3 regions of the Streptomyces sp. ISL-99 genome follow, and region 3 is predicted to be linked to each of the others. Evidence: riboswitches for the same ligand, from Rfam matches in the RefSeq annotation. Region 3 holds a riboswitch; each other region holds the start of a gene.
The links. A riboswitch is a leader RNA that binds a small molecule or an ion and turns the genes downstream of it on or off. The one in region 3 is predicted to bind cyclic di-AMP.
Positions count from the first base shown of each region.

Region 1: linked by a shared signal. The riboswitch ahead of J7E91_RS30860 (C40 family peptidase) and the one ahead of J7E91_RS34645 (LysM peptidoglycan-binding domain-containing M23 family metallopeptidase) in region 3 are both predicted to bind cyclic di-AMP.
Region 2: linked by a shared signal. The riboswitch ahead of J7E91_RS30355 (C40 family peptidase) and the one ahead of J7E91_RS34645 (LysM peptidoglycan-binding domain-containing M23 family metallopeptidase) in region 3 are both predicted to bind cyclic di-AMP.

Region 1 is NZ_JAGGPC010000065.1:3,768-8,682, reverse strand. It holds gene J7E91_RS30885 (helix-turn-helix transcriptional regulator) at 1-320, opposite strand, end outside; gene J7E91_RS30880 (ATP-binding protein) at 549-992, shown strand; gene J7E91_RS30875 (LysR family transcriptional regulator) at 1,028-1,942, opposite strand; gene J7E91_RS30870 (LysE family translocator) at 2,034-2,678, shown strand; gene J7E91_RS30865 (VOC family protein) at 2,709-3,095, opposite strand; gene J7E91_RS30860 (C40 family peptidase) at 3,140-3,613, opposite strand; cyclic di-AMP (ydaO/yuaA leader) riboswitch at 3,617-3,799, opposite strand; gene J7E91_RS30855 (hypothetical protein) at 4,115-4,423, opposite strand; gene J7E91_RS30850 (ATP-dependent Clp protease proteolytic subunit) at 4,432-4,915, opposite strand, start outside.
Region 2 is NZ_JAGGPC010000061.1:39,656-44,570, reverse strand. It holds gene J7E91_RS30355 (C40 family peptidase) at 33-1,220, opposite strand; cyclic di-AMP (ydaO/yuaA leader) riboswitch at 1,219-1,381, opposite strand; gene pcrA (DNA helicase PcrA) at 1,691-4,150, shown strand; gene J7E91_RS30345 (M23 family metallopeptidase) at 4,200-4,915, opposite strand, start outside.
Region 3 is NZ_JAGGPC010000090.1:40,550-45,464, reverse strand. It holds gene J7E91_RS34650 (alpha-galactosidase) at 1-1,543, shown strand, start outside; cyclic di-AMP (ydaO/yuaA leader) riboswitch at 1,871-2,043, shown strand; gene J7E91_RS34645 (LysM peptidoglycan-binding domain-containing M23 family metallopeptidase) at 2,046-2,978, shown strand; gene J7E91_RS34640 (SGNH/GDSL hydrolase family protein) at 3,159-3,950, shown strand; gene J7E91_RS34635 (STM4011 family radical SAM protein) at 3,903-4,808, opposite strand; gene J7E91_RS34630 (STM4012 family radical SAM protein) at 4,817-4,915, opposite strand, start outside.

The DNA of each region.
Region 1 (4,915 bases), on a different contig from region 3:
AGGCTGATGAGGTCCCGGTACTGGGGCGGCAGCAGACCGCGGTACGCATGCCACCAGTGCTTGCCGTCCTCATGGGCCGGTGGGCTCGTGAACGCGTTGACCAGCTCCCTCAGTCGGGGGTCGGTGACTCCGTACGCGTCGAGCAGCCGGTTCACGTCGGACGGCTTCACGGCGCTGCGACCTGTCTCGATCCTGCTCACCTTCGACTGGTGCCACCCGACCAGGCGGGCGGCCTCGGGGCTGGTGAGCCCGGCCTTGTCGCGCAGTCTCCGCAGCTCCTCTCCGAGCTTGCGCCGACGTACCGCGGGACTCTGCCGCATGTCCGCCTCCTTCCAACCGGCGAGGATGCGCCGGTTCGAGCCCGAATACGGTCTCGCGTAGCAGAGTTCACCGCATCGAGCGACAGATATATGCATATCTTGGGTGATCAGGCCCTATCGGAGCACCATGAGTGGCACTCTGGCGACGGAGCACAATCCGAGGCCGTCCTCGAAGTTCATCCGCTACGAGTCGGAGTCCGGCCCCGGTGGGAAAGGGACAGCGTCGCCATGGCAGACCACCAGGAAGCATCCGTCACTCTGCCGAGCGAGCCAGCCTCGGTCTCCGCCGCGAGGAGATATGTCGCGGAGATTCTCGGCGAGTGGGGCATGCCCCCGGGATCCGACGCCGCCGATACCGTACGGCTGATCGTTTCGGAGCTGGCCACCAATGCCGTTCAGCACACTTTCGGGCAGTCGCCGACGTTCACCGTTGACGTACAGCTCGACCGGGACGAGCAGTTGCGCATCGGCGTCACCGACAGCCACCCCCGCTGGCCGAAACGGCTTCCCGCGGCCGTCCAGCAGGACAACGGGCGCGGCATAGTGATCATCCGGTGTCTCACCGCCGAATGCGGTGGGCGGGTCTCCGTCCAGCCCACCCGCCAAGGGGGCAAGACCGTGTGGATCGAACTGCCCTGGTCCGTTCCCGTGCAGCAGCCCGTCGCCCAGTAGAGGCACCCGTCGGCCAGGAAGAGGCATCAGGGCCGTCAGGATGCCCCGGCCCTGCCGAACGCGCCGCGCAGCAGCGCGCGCAGCGTGTCCGCCGCCGGGCTCGCCTCGCCCGGCCGGTGCGCCACCGAGATCGTGCGCCGCAGCCCGGCCGGCTCCAGCGCCCGTACGCCCAGCGGGGTCATCGCCATCGCGGCGACCATCTCCGGCACCACTGCCACCCCCAGCCCCGCACTGACCAGGGCGCACACCAGGGCGTACCCCGGCGACTCGCACACCACTGCCGGCGTTGCCCCCGCCGTGGCCAGCGCCGCCTCTACGCCCTGCCGGGGCGGATGCGAGGGCGCGCTGCTGATCAGCGGCTGCCCGGCGAGTTCGGCGACCGGCAGCCGCCCGGAGCCGCCGGCCAGCGCGTGGCCGGGCGCTGTCACCAGTACGAGCTCCTCGACCAGCAGGAGCTCCGCCGCGACTCCGGCGGGCAACGGTACGGGCGGCGCGGGCTCGTAGGCGTGGGTCAGCGCCAGGTCGACCGCGCCCGAGGCAACCGCCGAGACGCCGTCGGGCGGCTCGTAGTCGGCCACCGCCAGTTCCACGTCCGGATGGGCGCGGCGGAAGGCACTGAGCACGGGCGGCAGCAGATGGATCCCGGCCGTGGTGAACGTACCCACGCGCAGGCGTCCGCCGGACAGGCCCGCCAGCCGGGCGAGCTCGTGCCGCGCCTGGTCCATCTCGTCCAGTACGCGGCGGGCCCGCGCCGCCAGCAGTTCGCCGGCCGCCGTCAGGCGGGCCCCGCGGTGGTGGCGTACCAGCAGAGCGGCGCCCGCCTCCCGCTCCAGCTTCGCGAGCTGCTGGGACAGGGCGGGTGCGGTGTAGCCCAGGCGCGCGGCGACCCGCGTGATTGAACCGGCCTCGGCGACCGCCACCAGCGCCGCGAGCCGGGTCGGGTCGTACATCCGGCGGTCCCTCTTCTTTAAGCATTCCTTTAGGCAGACCCAGAAGATCGCAAGTACATGCTAAAGCCCTGGAGCGGCCAGGCTGGAGGGCATGGACGCACAGCTGGTCGCCTTCACGGGCGTCGCCGCGGGCATGGTCGCCATGCCCGGCGCGGATTTCACCGTCGTCGTACGCAACGCACTGGCATCCCGCCGGGACGGGGTGGCGTGCGCGGTAGGGGTCGCGGGCGGGCTCCTCGTCCACACGGCGCTGGCCGTGGCGGGACTCGCCGCCGTACTGGTCGCCGTGCCGGCGCTCTTCCGCGCGATCCAGCTGCTCGGCGGCGCCTACATCCTCTTCCTCGGCTACCGGGCCCTGTGGTCCGCGCTGCGCCCGGCGCCGCCGCGGAAGGAGGAACCGGAGCCGGAGGGGGGAACGGCCGGCGGCACCGGGCGCAGTCTGCGCCAGGGCTTCCTCACCAACGCGCTCAACCCCAAGGCGCCGGTGCTCTTCCTCAGTCTGCTTCCCCAGTTCGTGCCCGCGGACCAGCAGCCGCTGCCCAGGACCCTGTTGCTCGCCACGATCGTCGTCGTACTGGCGCTGCTGTGGTTCCCGGCCGTGGCCCTGCTGGTGGACGGGCTCGGCGCCTGGCTGCGGCGGCCGGGCGCGGCCCGCGCCGTGGAAGCGGTCAGCGGGATCGCGCTCGTCGTGCTGGGGGTGGCCCTGCTGGCAGGACCGGTGACGGCGGCCGCGTAACCGCCGGACCGCGGGCCACCCCGCACCCCGTCAGACGAGCCCGCGCTCCTCAGCGCTGCGCTCCACGCAGAACTCGTTGCCCTCGGGGTCGGCCATGACGACCCAGCCGAGACCGTCCTCGGTGCGACGGTCGCTGACGATCCGCGCACCGAGCGCGGCGAGCCGCTCCACCTCGGCATCCCGCGTGCCGCGCGGCGGCTGGATGTCGAGGTGGACGCGGTTCTTGACGGCCTTGCCCTCCGGCACCCGGATGAACAGGAGTCCGGGCACCTCGGGTTGTTCCGGATCGATCAGCACCTCGTCGTCGCCCGGCGCGTCCAGCAGCTTGTAGCCGGTCAGGTGGGACCAGAACTCGGCGACGGCGTACGGGTCGTGGGCATCGAAGGTGATGTGACGTACCGGATTCAGGAAGGTCATGGAGACGAACGTACCTTCCCGGATCGACAGTTTGTGCGGAGAATTCAGCGCACCCGGCCGTACCAGACGCTCTTGGACCAGATCTTCTCCAGCTTGACCACGGACCCCGACTTGGGGGAGTGCCAGATCTTGCCGCTCCCCGCGTAGATGCCCACGTGGTAGACGCTCCGCCCGGAGTGGAAGAAGACCAGGTCGCCGCGCTGGCGGCTGGAGGCGGAGATGTGCCGGGTCTTGTTGTACTGGGCCTGGGCGGTGCGCGGCAGGCTCTTGCCGACCTTCTTGTACGAATAGAGCGTCAGCCCTGAGCAGTCGAACCGGCTCGGGCCCGCTGCCCCGTACCTGTACGGGGCCCCCTTCTTCGACGCGGCGACGTTGAGCGCCTTCGTCGAGTGCGCTGCGGCGTGTGCTTCGGGGACGGCCCCCGGCGCCAGCATCGTGCCGCCGATCGCGGCGAGGGTGAGAGCCGAAGCGGCTCCGGCCCGGGACAGTACGGTCGGGACATTCCTGTGCGCGGTCATGCGCAACCCTTCGTCAGCCGCCTGTGAAGGATGACCTGTCGGGTTCGGACAGGCGAAGATGCCCGGCCGCGTGACGCGGCTTCACCCCGAGGGACGACCGTCTCCGGTCACCCCGTACTGCTTGGGTCCTCCACTCCTGCCGATGCACTCCTGTCGACCAGTCATCCGGGACGGCGGCAGGACTCAGCGTCCGCCCGGACCGCCCCGCCGCGGTGGCGGGGGCTTGTCGTCCCAGGGATCTTGACTCATGAACCACCGGATTTCCGAGCCGAAACGGCGTTTTGTGAGGCTGCTCACCGATGACCCGTTCGGGTGGACAGGGGAATTTGCGGCGCGGGGCGCGGGTGCCCGGCGATGGCCGTACCAGCGGCGGAATGCTCAATTCCGCCTGGCGCGTAGGCAGGTTGCGCAAGTTGGGCCGTACCGCTGTTCAGGTATTTCCTACGCCGTTTGGATGAGCTCTTCTCGTACGCCAATGGGGGGTAGGTGGCTGGCTGTGTGTCAACTCGCTGATACCGGCGGGAGGGTGACGCGGCCCGCCCGTCGCTCTCCGTCGAGCACGCGCAAGGCCCGCGCGAGCGTGGCGGCATGCACGCGCGTCTCGCCGCGTTCGTGCATCAGGGCGAGCGCGTCCCGCAGGGCGGCGGCCTTCCCGGCGAGGGCCTGTGCCGCCCGCAGGGCGCCGTAGGTGTCCGCGCCCCGTGCGGGGTTGATGCGTCCCATCAGGTCGAGGACTTCGAGGTAGCGGTCGACGAACTCGCACTCGGCGCGCGTCAGTGCGGGCAGCGGCGGCAGTTCGGGCGGCAGCATGCGCGGATTCACCTCGGCGAGGAAAACGTGAGGGAGGCCTTGCGGCTCTGTACGACGTGGTCCACCAGGCCGTACGCCGCCGCCGCTTCGGCCGTGAACACCTTGTCGCGCTCGATGTCCTCGTCGACGCGCGCCACGCTCTGGCCGGTGTGCCGCGCGAGGAGTCCGGTGAGCAGCTCACGCATGCGCGTCAACTCCCTTGCCTCGATCTCCAGGTCGGAGGGCTGGCCGTGCACGGGCCGGTCGATGGAGGGCTGGCTGAGCAGCACCCGGGCTCCCGGCAGCGCGAGGCGCTTGCCCGGCGTGCCGGCCGCGAGCAGCACGGCGGCGGAGGACGCGGCCTGGCCCAGGCAGATCGTCTCGACGTCGCAGGTGACGAACTGGATCGTGTCGTAGATCGCGGTCATGGCGGTGTGCGAGCCGCCGGCGGAGTTGATGTAGAGCGAGATGTCCCGGTCGGGGGCGGCGTGTTCGAGATGCATGAACTGCGCC
Region 2 (4,915 bases), on a different contig from region 3:
CGTCGGCACGAGCCCCGTCCGGCCTCTCGTCGCTACGCGGGGCGGACGCTGCCGTAGATCGGCATGTAGTAGACCGACTCCTCGCGGACGTACGCGCCGGGCTTGGGGGCGTGGATCATCTTGCCGCCGCCGATGTAGATGCCGACGTGGCTGATGTCGTCGTAGAAGAAGACGAGGTCGCCCGGCCTGAGGTTGTCGGTCGCGACGCGGGTGCCGACGTTCACCTGGTCCCAGGTGGTACGGGGGAGAGCGACGCCGGCGGCCTTCCAGGCGCCCTGGGTCAGGCCGGAGCAGTCGTACGAACTGGGGCCTGCCGCGCCCCAGACGTACGGCTTGCCGATCTGGGCACGGGCGAAGGCGAGGACCTTCTCGGCCTTGACGGCGTACGCATCGGTGGAGCCGGCGCCGGATCCAGGGGCTGTGCCGGTGCCGGATCCGGGGGCGGTGCCCGTGCCCGTGCCTGTGGCCGTATCTGTTTCCGTATCGCTCTCGGCCTTCTGGGCCTCTTCCTGCTGGCGCTTGCGCTCCGCCTCGGCCTTGCGCCTCGCCTCCGCCTCCCGCTTCTTCTCAAGCTCCGCCAGCCGCGCCTTCTCCTCGGCGGTCAGCCGGGACAGCAGCTCGCGTGCCTCCCCGAGCTTCCTCTGTACGTCCTGCTTCGAGGCCTTGAGGGAGGCCTGCGACTCGGTGAGGGTCTCCAGGCTCCGCGTCGCCTCGGCGCGCTTCTGCGATGCCGCCGCCTGCTGCTGCTCGAAGTCGGTCACGTCCGTCTTCTGGCGTTCCGTCATCCGGTCCATCAGCCGGTTCTGGTCGAAGTACGCCTGCGGGCTGTCCGCCAGGAGCAGCGCGGCGGTCGGGGTGACCGACCCCGACCGATACTGCGCGGCCGCGTAGTTGCCCAGCTTGCGCCGCGCCTCGTTCAGCCTCTCCGTGCGCTTGGCCACGGCGTCGAGCAGGCCGTCCACGGACTTGCGCTGCTGCTCGGTCTTCTCTTTGGCCAGGTTGTACTTCTGCGTGGCCGTACCGGCCTGCCGGTAGAGGTCGTCGACCTTCTTCTGCACCTCTTCGACGGTCGGCTTGGGAGCCGTCGGCGCGGCGGGTGCCGCACCCGCTGTCTGGGCGAGCAGGCCGACTGAGGCGAATGCGGCCGTCGTGATGCCCAGGGCGGGAGCGGTGGTGCGTACCCGGGTACGCGGCTTGCGATGCGACGCCAAGGCCGGCATCTCCTTCCGTGGACCGCCTACCGGGTTAGCTGTCGGGTTCGGGCGGAACGGAAGGTGCCCTACGGTCCGTGGGACTGCGGACCGATTCACCCCAGGTGATGCGCGTGGGTCCCCGGTTCCGAACTGCCCTGAGGACAGACCGGATTCGGCGTGGGCCGCCCGCTCCAGCGCTGTTCGCCGGTGGGGGTACGAGCTGCCCGAGTCGGCACGCTAGCCAAGAGTCGTGGCTGCTGGGAAGCCCGATGTTCGATATGCCCGATACATTTTCGTGACCTGGCCGAGTTGATTCCGTTGCGGGGGTTGCAAGGGCGCGGAGGGCGTCGGCAGGGTCACAGCGCGTGCGCAAGGTCACACGCGGCGGCAAGGGACGCACGGACGTGCGGAGGGCCGGTTCTCCTTCCGCCCCGATGCGTGTGGCCGTGGTGAATCCGGGGCGGGCTGTCGGTGGTCCCGCCTAAGCTTGGTAGACGATGAGCAGCCTCTTTGACGACAGCTTCCTGGCCGACCTCCAGCACTCGGAGTACGCAAAGGACACAGCCCCGCCGCCCCCCGAGGACCACGCCCCGGAGGAGGTCCCGCACGACCTCTTCGGCGGTGCCTTCGACGCGCCCCCGGCCCCCAGGGACGCGCACTACAGGGACGGCGCGCCGCGCCCGGTCGTGGACGCCTCCGCGCTGCTCGAAGGGCTGAACGAAGAGCAGCGCGCCGCCGTCGTGCACACCGGGTCACCGCTGCTCATCGTGGCCGGCGCGGGCTCGGGCAAGACCCGCGTCCTGACCCACCGGATCGCGTACCTGCTGGCCAAGCGGGGTGTGCACCCCGGGCAGATCCTCGCGATCACCTTCACCAACAAGGCCGCCGGTGAGATGAAGGAGCGGGTGGAGCAGCTCGTCGGCCCGCGCGCCGGTCACATGTGGGTCTCCACCTTCCACAGCGCGTGCGTGCGCATCCTGCGCCGCGAGTCGAAGAAGCTCGGCTTCACGTCCTCGTTCTCGATCTACGACGCCGCCGACTCGAAGCGCCTCATGGCGCTCGTCTGCCGCGATCTGGACCTCGACCCGAAGCGCTTCCCGCCGAAGGCGTTCAGCGCCAAGGTCTCGAACCTGAAGAACGAGCTGATAGACGAAGAGACCTTCGCCGGTCAGGCCGCCGACGGCTTCGAGAAGACCCTGGCGCAGGCGTACGCGATGTACCAGGCGCGGCTGCGTGAGGCCAACGCCCTGGACTTCGACGACATCATCATGACCACGGTGCACCTGCTCCAGGCGTTCCCCGATGTCGCCGAGCACTACCGGATGCGCTTCCGTCACGTCATGGTCGACGAGTACCAGGACACCAACCACGCTCAGTACACGCTCGTACGCGAACTGGTGGGTCCCTCGGGCGAGGGCCGGGCGCCGGGTGAGCTGTGCGTCGTGGGCGACGCAGACCAGTCGATCTACGCCTTCCGCGGAGCCACCATCCGTAACATCCTCCAGTTCGAGGAGGACTACCCGGACGCGAAGACGATCCTGCTGGAGCAGAACTACCGCTCGACGCAGACCATTCTCACCGCGGCCAACGCCGTCATCGAGCGCAACGAGAACCGCCGGCCGAAGAACCTGTGGACGGAAGCCGGCGCCGGCTCCCTGATCACCGGGTACGTCGCGGACACCGAGCACGACGAGGCGCAGTTCGTCGCCGAGGAGATCGACCGGCTGACGGACGCGGGCGACGCGAAGGCCGGTGACGTCGCCGTTTTCTACCGTACGAACGCCCAGTCCCGTGTCTTCGAAGAGATCTTCATCCGCGTCGGGCTGCCCTACAAGGTCGTCGGCGGCGTGCGCTTCTACGAGCGCAAGGAGGTCCGGGATGTGCTCGCGTACCTGCGCGTCCTGGCGAACCCCGAGGACACCGTTCCGCTGCGCCGCATTCTGAACGTACCGAAGCGGGGCATCGGCGACCGGGCCGAGGCGATGATCGACGCGCTGTCGCTGCGCGAGAAGATCAGCTTCCCGCAGGCGCTGCGGCGCGTGGACGAGGCGTACGGCATGGCCGCCCGCTCGGCGAACGCCGTGAAGCGCTTCAACACGCTGATGGAGGAGCTCCGCACGATCGTCGAGTCGGGCGCCGGCCCCGCCACGGTCCTCGAAGCGGTCTTCGAACGGACCGGTTACCTCGCCGAGTTGCAGGCGTCGACCGACCCGCAGGACGAAACGCGCATCGAGAACCTCCAGGAGCTCGCCGCCGTGGCCCTGGAGTTCGAGCAGGAGCGGGAGGGCGACGAGCCCGGCACGCTGGCCGAATTCCTGGAGAAGGTCGCGCTCGTCGCCGACTCCGACCAGATCCCCGACGAGGACGAGGAAGGGTCGGGCGTCATCACGCTGATGACGCTGCACACCGCCAAGGGACTGGAGTTCCCCGTGGTGTTCCTGACGGGCATGGAGGACGGCGTCTTCCCGCACATGCGCGCGCTCGGTCAGACCAAGGAGCTGGAGGAGGAGCGGCGGCTCGCGTACGTCGGCATCACGCGCGCCCGCGAGCGGCTCTACCTGACCCGGGCGTCGATGCGCAGCGCGTGGGGACAGCCGTCGTACAACCCGCCGTCGCGGTTCCTGGAGGAGATCCCTGAGACGTACCTGACGTGGAAGCGCAAGGGCGCGCAGATTCCGGCCGGGCCGGTGTCGGGCGTCGCCTCCTCGCTGTCGTCCTCGCTGGCCTCGCGGTCGCGGGGCGCGGGCGGCAGCGCTTCGGGATTCGCCACGCGGCGGACCTCGGACAAGCCGGTGGTCGCGCTGTCGGTCGGAGACCGGGTCACGCACGACCAGTTCGGGCTCGGCACCGTGATGACGGTGACGGGGACGGGGTCGGACGCGCAGGCGACCATCGACTTCGGCGACGAGCGGCCGAAGAAGCTGCTGCTCAGGTACGCGCCGGTCGAGAAGCTTTAGGGGCGGCGACCGCGCGCGGGGAGCGCGAAGCGGGAATGCCGGGCGCCGCCTAGGTCGGGCTGAGGCCGTGGCTGCGGAACCAGGGCAGAGGGTCGATCGCCGAGCCGCCGCCGGGGCGCACCTCGAAGTGGAGGTGCGGCCCTGTGGAGTTGCCCGAGTTGCCGGAGTACGCGATGACGTCGCCGGCCTGGACCGAGCCTGAGCGGATCTTGGTGCTGCTGAGGTGGCAGTACCAGGTCTCCGTACCGTCGGCGGCGGTCACTATCGCCATGTTTCCGTAGGCGGTGTTGTACTGCGTGCGGACCGTGCCGTCGGTCGCGGCCATCACCGGGGTGCCGTACGACACGGGGAAGTCGATGCCGGAGTGCACGGACATCCAGTTGACGCCGGCCTGGCCGTAGTACGCACTGAGACCGTGCTGCTGGACCGGGAGCGCGAACTTCGGGCGGGCGGCCTCCTTGCGGGCGGCCTCCTCGGCCCTGCGCTTCTTCTCGGCCGCCTGGCGCTCCCTGAGGTCGATACGTTCCTGCGTGCGGCTGGCGCGGTCGGCGAAGTCCTCGGCCTTCGTGCTGAGGTTGGCGAACTGCGTGTCGAGCTTGTTGTTGACCGCGACGGGCTTCACCGAGCCGGGATCGGCCGCCGACGCCGTCGTGGTGGTGTCCTTCTTCTCCTCGGCGGGCGCGCCGCCGCCGACGCTGCCGACCGAGGCGGCGGCGATGCCGGCCACGCCCATCACGCAGGCGGAGGGCACGGCGACGGTGAGGA
Region 3 (4,915 bases):
TCTCGCCCCCGGCGAGAAGGTCCTGGGCAGCCGCCGCGGCCACACGGGGCACCAGCACCTGCCCTGGGTCGCCCTCGACGCGGAGGGCGCCACGGAGGAGAGCGGTGAGGTGTACGGCTGCGCGCTCGGCTGGTCCGGGTCGTGGCGCATCGCCGTACAGCAACTGCCCGACGGGACGGTGCAGATCACCGGCGGAGCGGGACACGACGACTCGGGGCTGCTGCGGCTGGCGCCCGGCGGAACGTACACCACACCCGTCTTCGCGGGGCTGTGGAGCGACGGCGGGTTCGGCGGGGCGAGCCGGGCCTGGCACGCCTGGCAGCTCGCGCACGTGATCCCGGACGCCGAGCGCTCGCGGCCCGTTCTCTACAACTCCTGGGAAGCGACCGGCTTCGACATCTACGCGGAGCAGCAGCGCGCGCTCGCGCGACGGGCCGCGGACATCGGCGTCGAGCTGTTCGTGGTGGACGACGCGTGGTTCGGTGCGCGCGTCAGCGACCGGGCCGGGCTCGGGGACTGGACGCCCATCCCCGAGCGCTTTCCCGGTGGGCTGAAGCCGCTCGCCGACGAAGTGCACCGGCTGGGTATGCGGTTCGGGATCTGGGTGGAGCCCGAGATGGTCAACGCCGACAGCGATCTGTACCGGGCGCACCCCGACTGGGTGCAGCACCATCCGGGGCGCACCCGCACGGAGTTCCGCAACCAGCTCGTTCTCAACCTCGCGCGGGACGACGTCCAGGCGTACCTCTGGGAGCAGCTCGACGGCCTGCTGTCGAGCGCGCCCGTCGACTATGTGAAGTGGGACTTCAACCGCTGCTTCACCGACGCGGGCTGGCCGGGCGAACCGTACCCGCAGAGGCTGTGGACGGAGCACGTGCACGCTCTGTACGCGCTCCTCGACCGGCTGCGGGCCGCGCATCCGGGCGTGGCCTTCGAGTCCTGTTCGGGGGGCGGCGGACGGATCGACCTCGGGATCCTGTCCCGTACCGACCAGGTGTGGACCTCGGACAACACCGATCCGCTGGACCGGCTCGCCATCCAGCACGGCTTCAGTCAGCTGCACCCGGCGCGGGCGATGGCCGCGTGGGTCACCGACAGCCCCAACACCCAGCTCAACGGGCGGGTCAGCTCGCTGCGCTTCCGCTTCGTGAGCGCGATGGCGGGCGTGCTCGGCATCGGCGGCGATCTGACCGGGTGGGGGGAGGACGAGATCGCCGAGGCGCGCGAGTGGGTGGACCTGTACAAGGAGATCAGGCCGGTCGTGCAGCACGGCGAGCTGTACCGGCTGCGCGCCCCCGACGGCGGGCTCAGCGCGGTCCAGTACCTGCGCGGCGACGACATCGTGGTCCTCGCGTGGCTGCAGGCCCAGCACTACGGCGAGCAGCAGCCGCCGCTGCGCCTGCGGGGGCTCGACCCGGAAGCGGCGTACGCCTGCCTGGACACCTCGGCCGTGCACCGGGGTTCCGTACTGCTCCACCGGGGGCTGCGCACCGCGCTGCGCGGGGATCTCGACGCGGCGGTCTTCCGGTTGCGGAGGATTTGACGCCTTTACGGGCATAAGGGGGGATGTGAGTCACGGTTGGGGCGAAACGGGCTATTTCCTACTAACTCCCCTGGTGGGTACGGGAAATGGCGGGACCGCTGGTGAGCAGGATCATATTCGTGACGGTGCGTGGCGAAGCGCCGTGAGCAACTACCAGTTCACGCGCGGGGCGCGATGATCCGTAATCCACAGAGGGTGACGGGAATTGCGCCGTGAATTCTCTCGGGGCAATGGCGGAACGAATGGACTGGCTTGTACGGGGCAGCCCCGTCGGCTTACGGTCACCGTCAATCCGGGAGGACCGCCGAATCCTGCCACCTCCCGGGGTCCGCACTCACACTCACTCACGCGTGGCAGGAGCGGGGGACCCAGGTAAGTACGCCGGCCACCGGATGTTCCATTGTCCGGTCCGGCTTTGGGGTTAAGTCGCGCAACAGCGCGGCCGGGCATCTCCAGTCCGAACCCGACAGCTCACCTCGTAGGCGCCGGAGAGGAATGTTCCATGCCCGCAAAGGGTAAGCACCGCCGCCCGAGGTCCAACCCGCTCACGCGCGGATTCGTCGCCGCGGGAACGGGCGGAGCCGCACTCGCACTTCCCCTCATCGCCGCCACCGGCGCGAACGCCGCGGAGAAGGCCGCTCCGGCCCCCGCGTCCGCCGGCAAGGCCGCCCCCGACTCCTCGGCCGCTTCTGAGAAGGCGACGCCGAAGAAGAAGACCGGCACCAAGACCTACTCCGTGGTCTCCGGCGACTACCTGTCGAAGATCGCCGACGAGCAGGACGTGCGTGGCGGCTGGCAGAAGCTGTACGAGGACAACCGTGAGGTCGTCGGCGGCAACCCCTCGCTGATCCTGCCCGGCATGAAGCTGACCATCGGGGCGAAGGCGGCGGCCCCGGCCAAGCCGGCCCCCGCGAAGGCCGCTCCGGCGAAGCCCGCCCCGGCGAAGGCCGCCCCCCAGCCCGCCCCCAAGGCAGAGGCCGAGAAGCCTGTCTCCGCCCCTGCCCCGGCCGCTGCCGCGCAGAGCGCCGGATCCGGCTTCACCGCCCCCGTCTCCGCAAGCGTCACCACGCCGTACCGCGCCGCCGGCGGCAGCTGGTCCAGCGGCTACCACACGGGCGTCGACTTCGCCGCGGCGAGCGGTACCCCGGTCAAGGCGGTCGGTGCGGGCACCGTCGTCTCCGCGGGCTGGAGCGGCTCGTACGGCAACGAGGTCGTCATCAAGCACGACGACGGCCGGTACTCGCAGTACGCCCACCTGTCCTCGCTGTCCGTCTCCTCCGGCCAGAGCGTCGGCGGCGGCACGCAGATCGGCTTCTCCGGCAGCACGGGCAACTCCACCGGCCCGCACCTGCACTTCGAGATCCGGACCGGCCCGAGCTACGGCTCGGACGTCGACCCGCTGGCCTACCTCCGCGGCCACGGCGTCATTGTCTGACCTGTTTGAGCGCTCCCCGTACGCCTCCTTTTGCTGCCACACACGGCGGCAAAAGGGGGCGTACGTGCGTTTTCGGTCTATTCCGGGTTGGGTGAATCTTGACCGGTGTCGTATATCACGCCGCGTCAACCCCTCCCTACGGTGGCGTAGGTCACTTGCTCCAGTGGAGGATGTGCCGACGTGGCAGACGATTCGAGATCATTCAGCGCAGGCACCATCGGGTCGTACGCGGCGATCGGCGACAGCTTCACCGAGGGCGTCGGAGATCCGGGACTCGACGGTGCGTTCATCGGCTGGGCCGACCGGCTCGCCGTACTCCTCGACGACCGCGTCCCCGAGCACACGTTCCGCTACGCCAACCTCGCCGTACGCGGCCGCCTGCTCGACCAGATCGTGGCCGAGCAGGTCCCGCGCGCGAAGGCACTGGCTCCCGACCTGGTGAGCTTCTGCGCCGGCGGCAACGACATCCTCCGGCCCGGCAGCGACCCCGACGACGTGGCCGAGCGCTTCGAGCGGGCGGTCGCCGACCTCACCAACGCCGTGGGCACCGTCATGGTGACCACCGGCTTCGACACGCGCGGCATTCCCGTGCTGCGTCATCTGCGCGGCAAGATCGCGACGTACACGGCGCACGTACGGGCGGTCGCCGACCGCTACGACTGCCCGGTGCTCGACCTGTGGTCGCTCAAGTCCGTCCAGGACAGGCGCGCCTGGGACGGCGACCGGCTCCACCTCTCGCCCGAGGGTCACACCCGCGTCGCGCTGCGCGCCGCCCAGGTGCTCGGCCTCGACGTACCGGCCGACCCGGACCAGGCGTGGCCGCCGATGGCCCCGCGCAACTCGCTGGAGGCGCGCCGGGACAACATCCAGTGGGCGCGGGAGCACCTGGTGCCGTGGATCGGGCGGCGGCTGCGCGGTGAGTCGTCAGGTGATCACGTCGAGGCGAAGAGGCCCGATCTGCTGCCCTTGTGAGGCCTCGGCAGGTCCGCGCGGTATGCGTTCCAGGACGCCGCCCGCGAACACGTCGTACAGCGGCAGCGTCTCCAGATGGACGTACCCGATGTGGCAGTCGCAGGTGGCGAGCGGGCAGGCGCGGGGGCGCAGTGCCCGGCGGTAGGAGCCGTCGTACAGGTTGCCGAGTCCGGCGCGTACGAAGTGGCAGCGGCGCACCGTGCCGTCGCCGTCCACGGAGATCACCGACTCGCCGGTCCGGCAGGGCAGACCGGCCGAGCGGTGCGGGTGGCGGCTGTACGGGAAGAGGGGGTCCAGGGCCGTCCATTGGGCCGCCTCCGCGTCCGTATAGGTGCGGCCCTCCGCCGCGTTGACCCACAGGTAGACCTCGGAGGGGAGCGCGGCGCGCAGTCGGCGCGCCTCTTCCAGATGCTCGGGGAAGCCGACCACACCGACGCTGAAACGCACGCCACGGGCGGTCAGGTCGCGGCACTTGGCGAGAAAGCGGTCGTACGGTGTCTGACCGGGGTGGTAGGTGCACCACAGCGCGAGCGTGCCGAGGTCGGCGCCGGATTCGGTGAGCCAGTCGGTGCGGCAGCTCAGGTTCGTCTGGATGGCGACGCGCCGGATGTGCGGCAGCCGGGACAGCTCGGTGAGGGCGCGGCGGTACCAGGAGCGGACCAGGCCCTCGCCCCAGGGGGTGAAGAGCACCGAGAGGCGGTCGCCGGTCTGCGCGGTGGCCCACTCGGTGAAGCGTTCCAGTGCGGCGCGGTCGGCGCGCAGCCGGCCGGAGCTGTCGCGCCGCTTGGCGAACGGGCAGTACGGACAGTCGTAGTCGCAGGAGGCGAGCGGGCCGCGGTAAAGGATCGTCAGGTCCATGGCCGGGCTCATTTCAGTTCGTACGCGGCCATGGCGGCCCGTACAGCGGGCGAGAACAGCTCGGGGCCCAGCGCGTCCGAGTGCGCGAGGCCCTCGGGGGAGAGCCG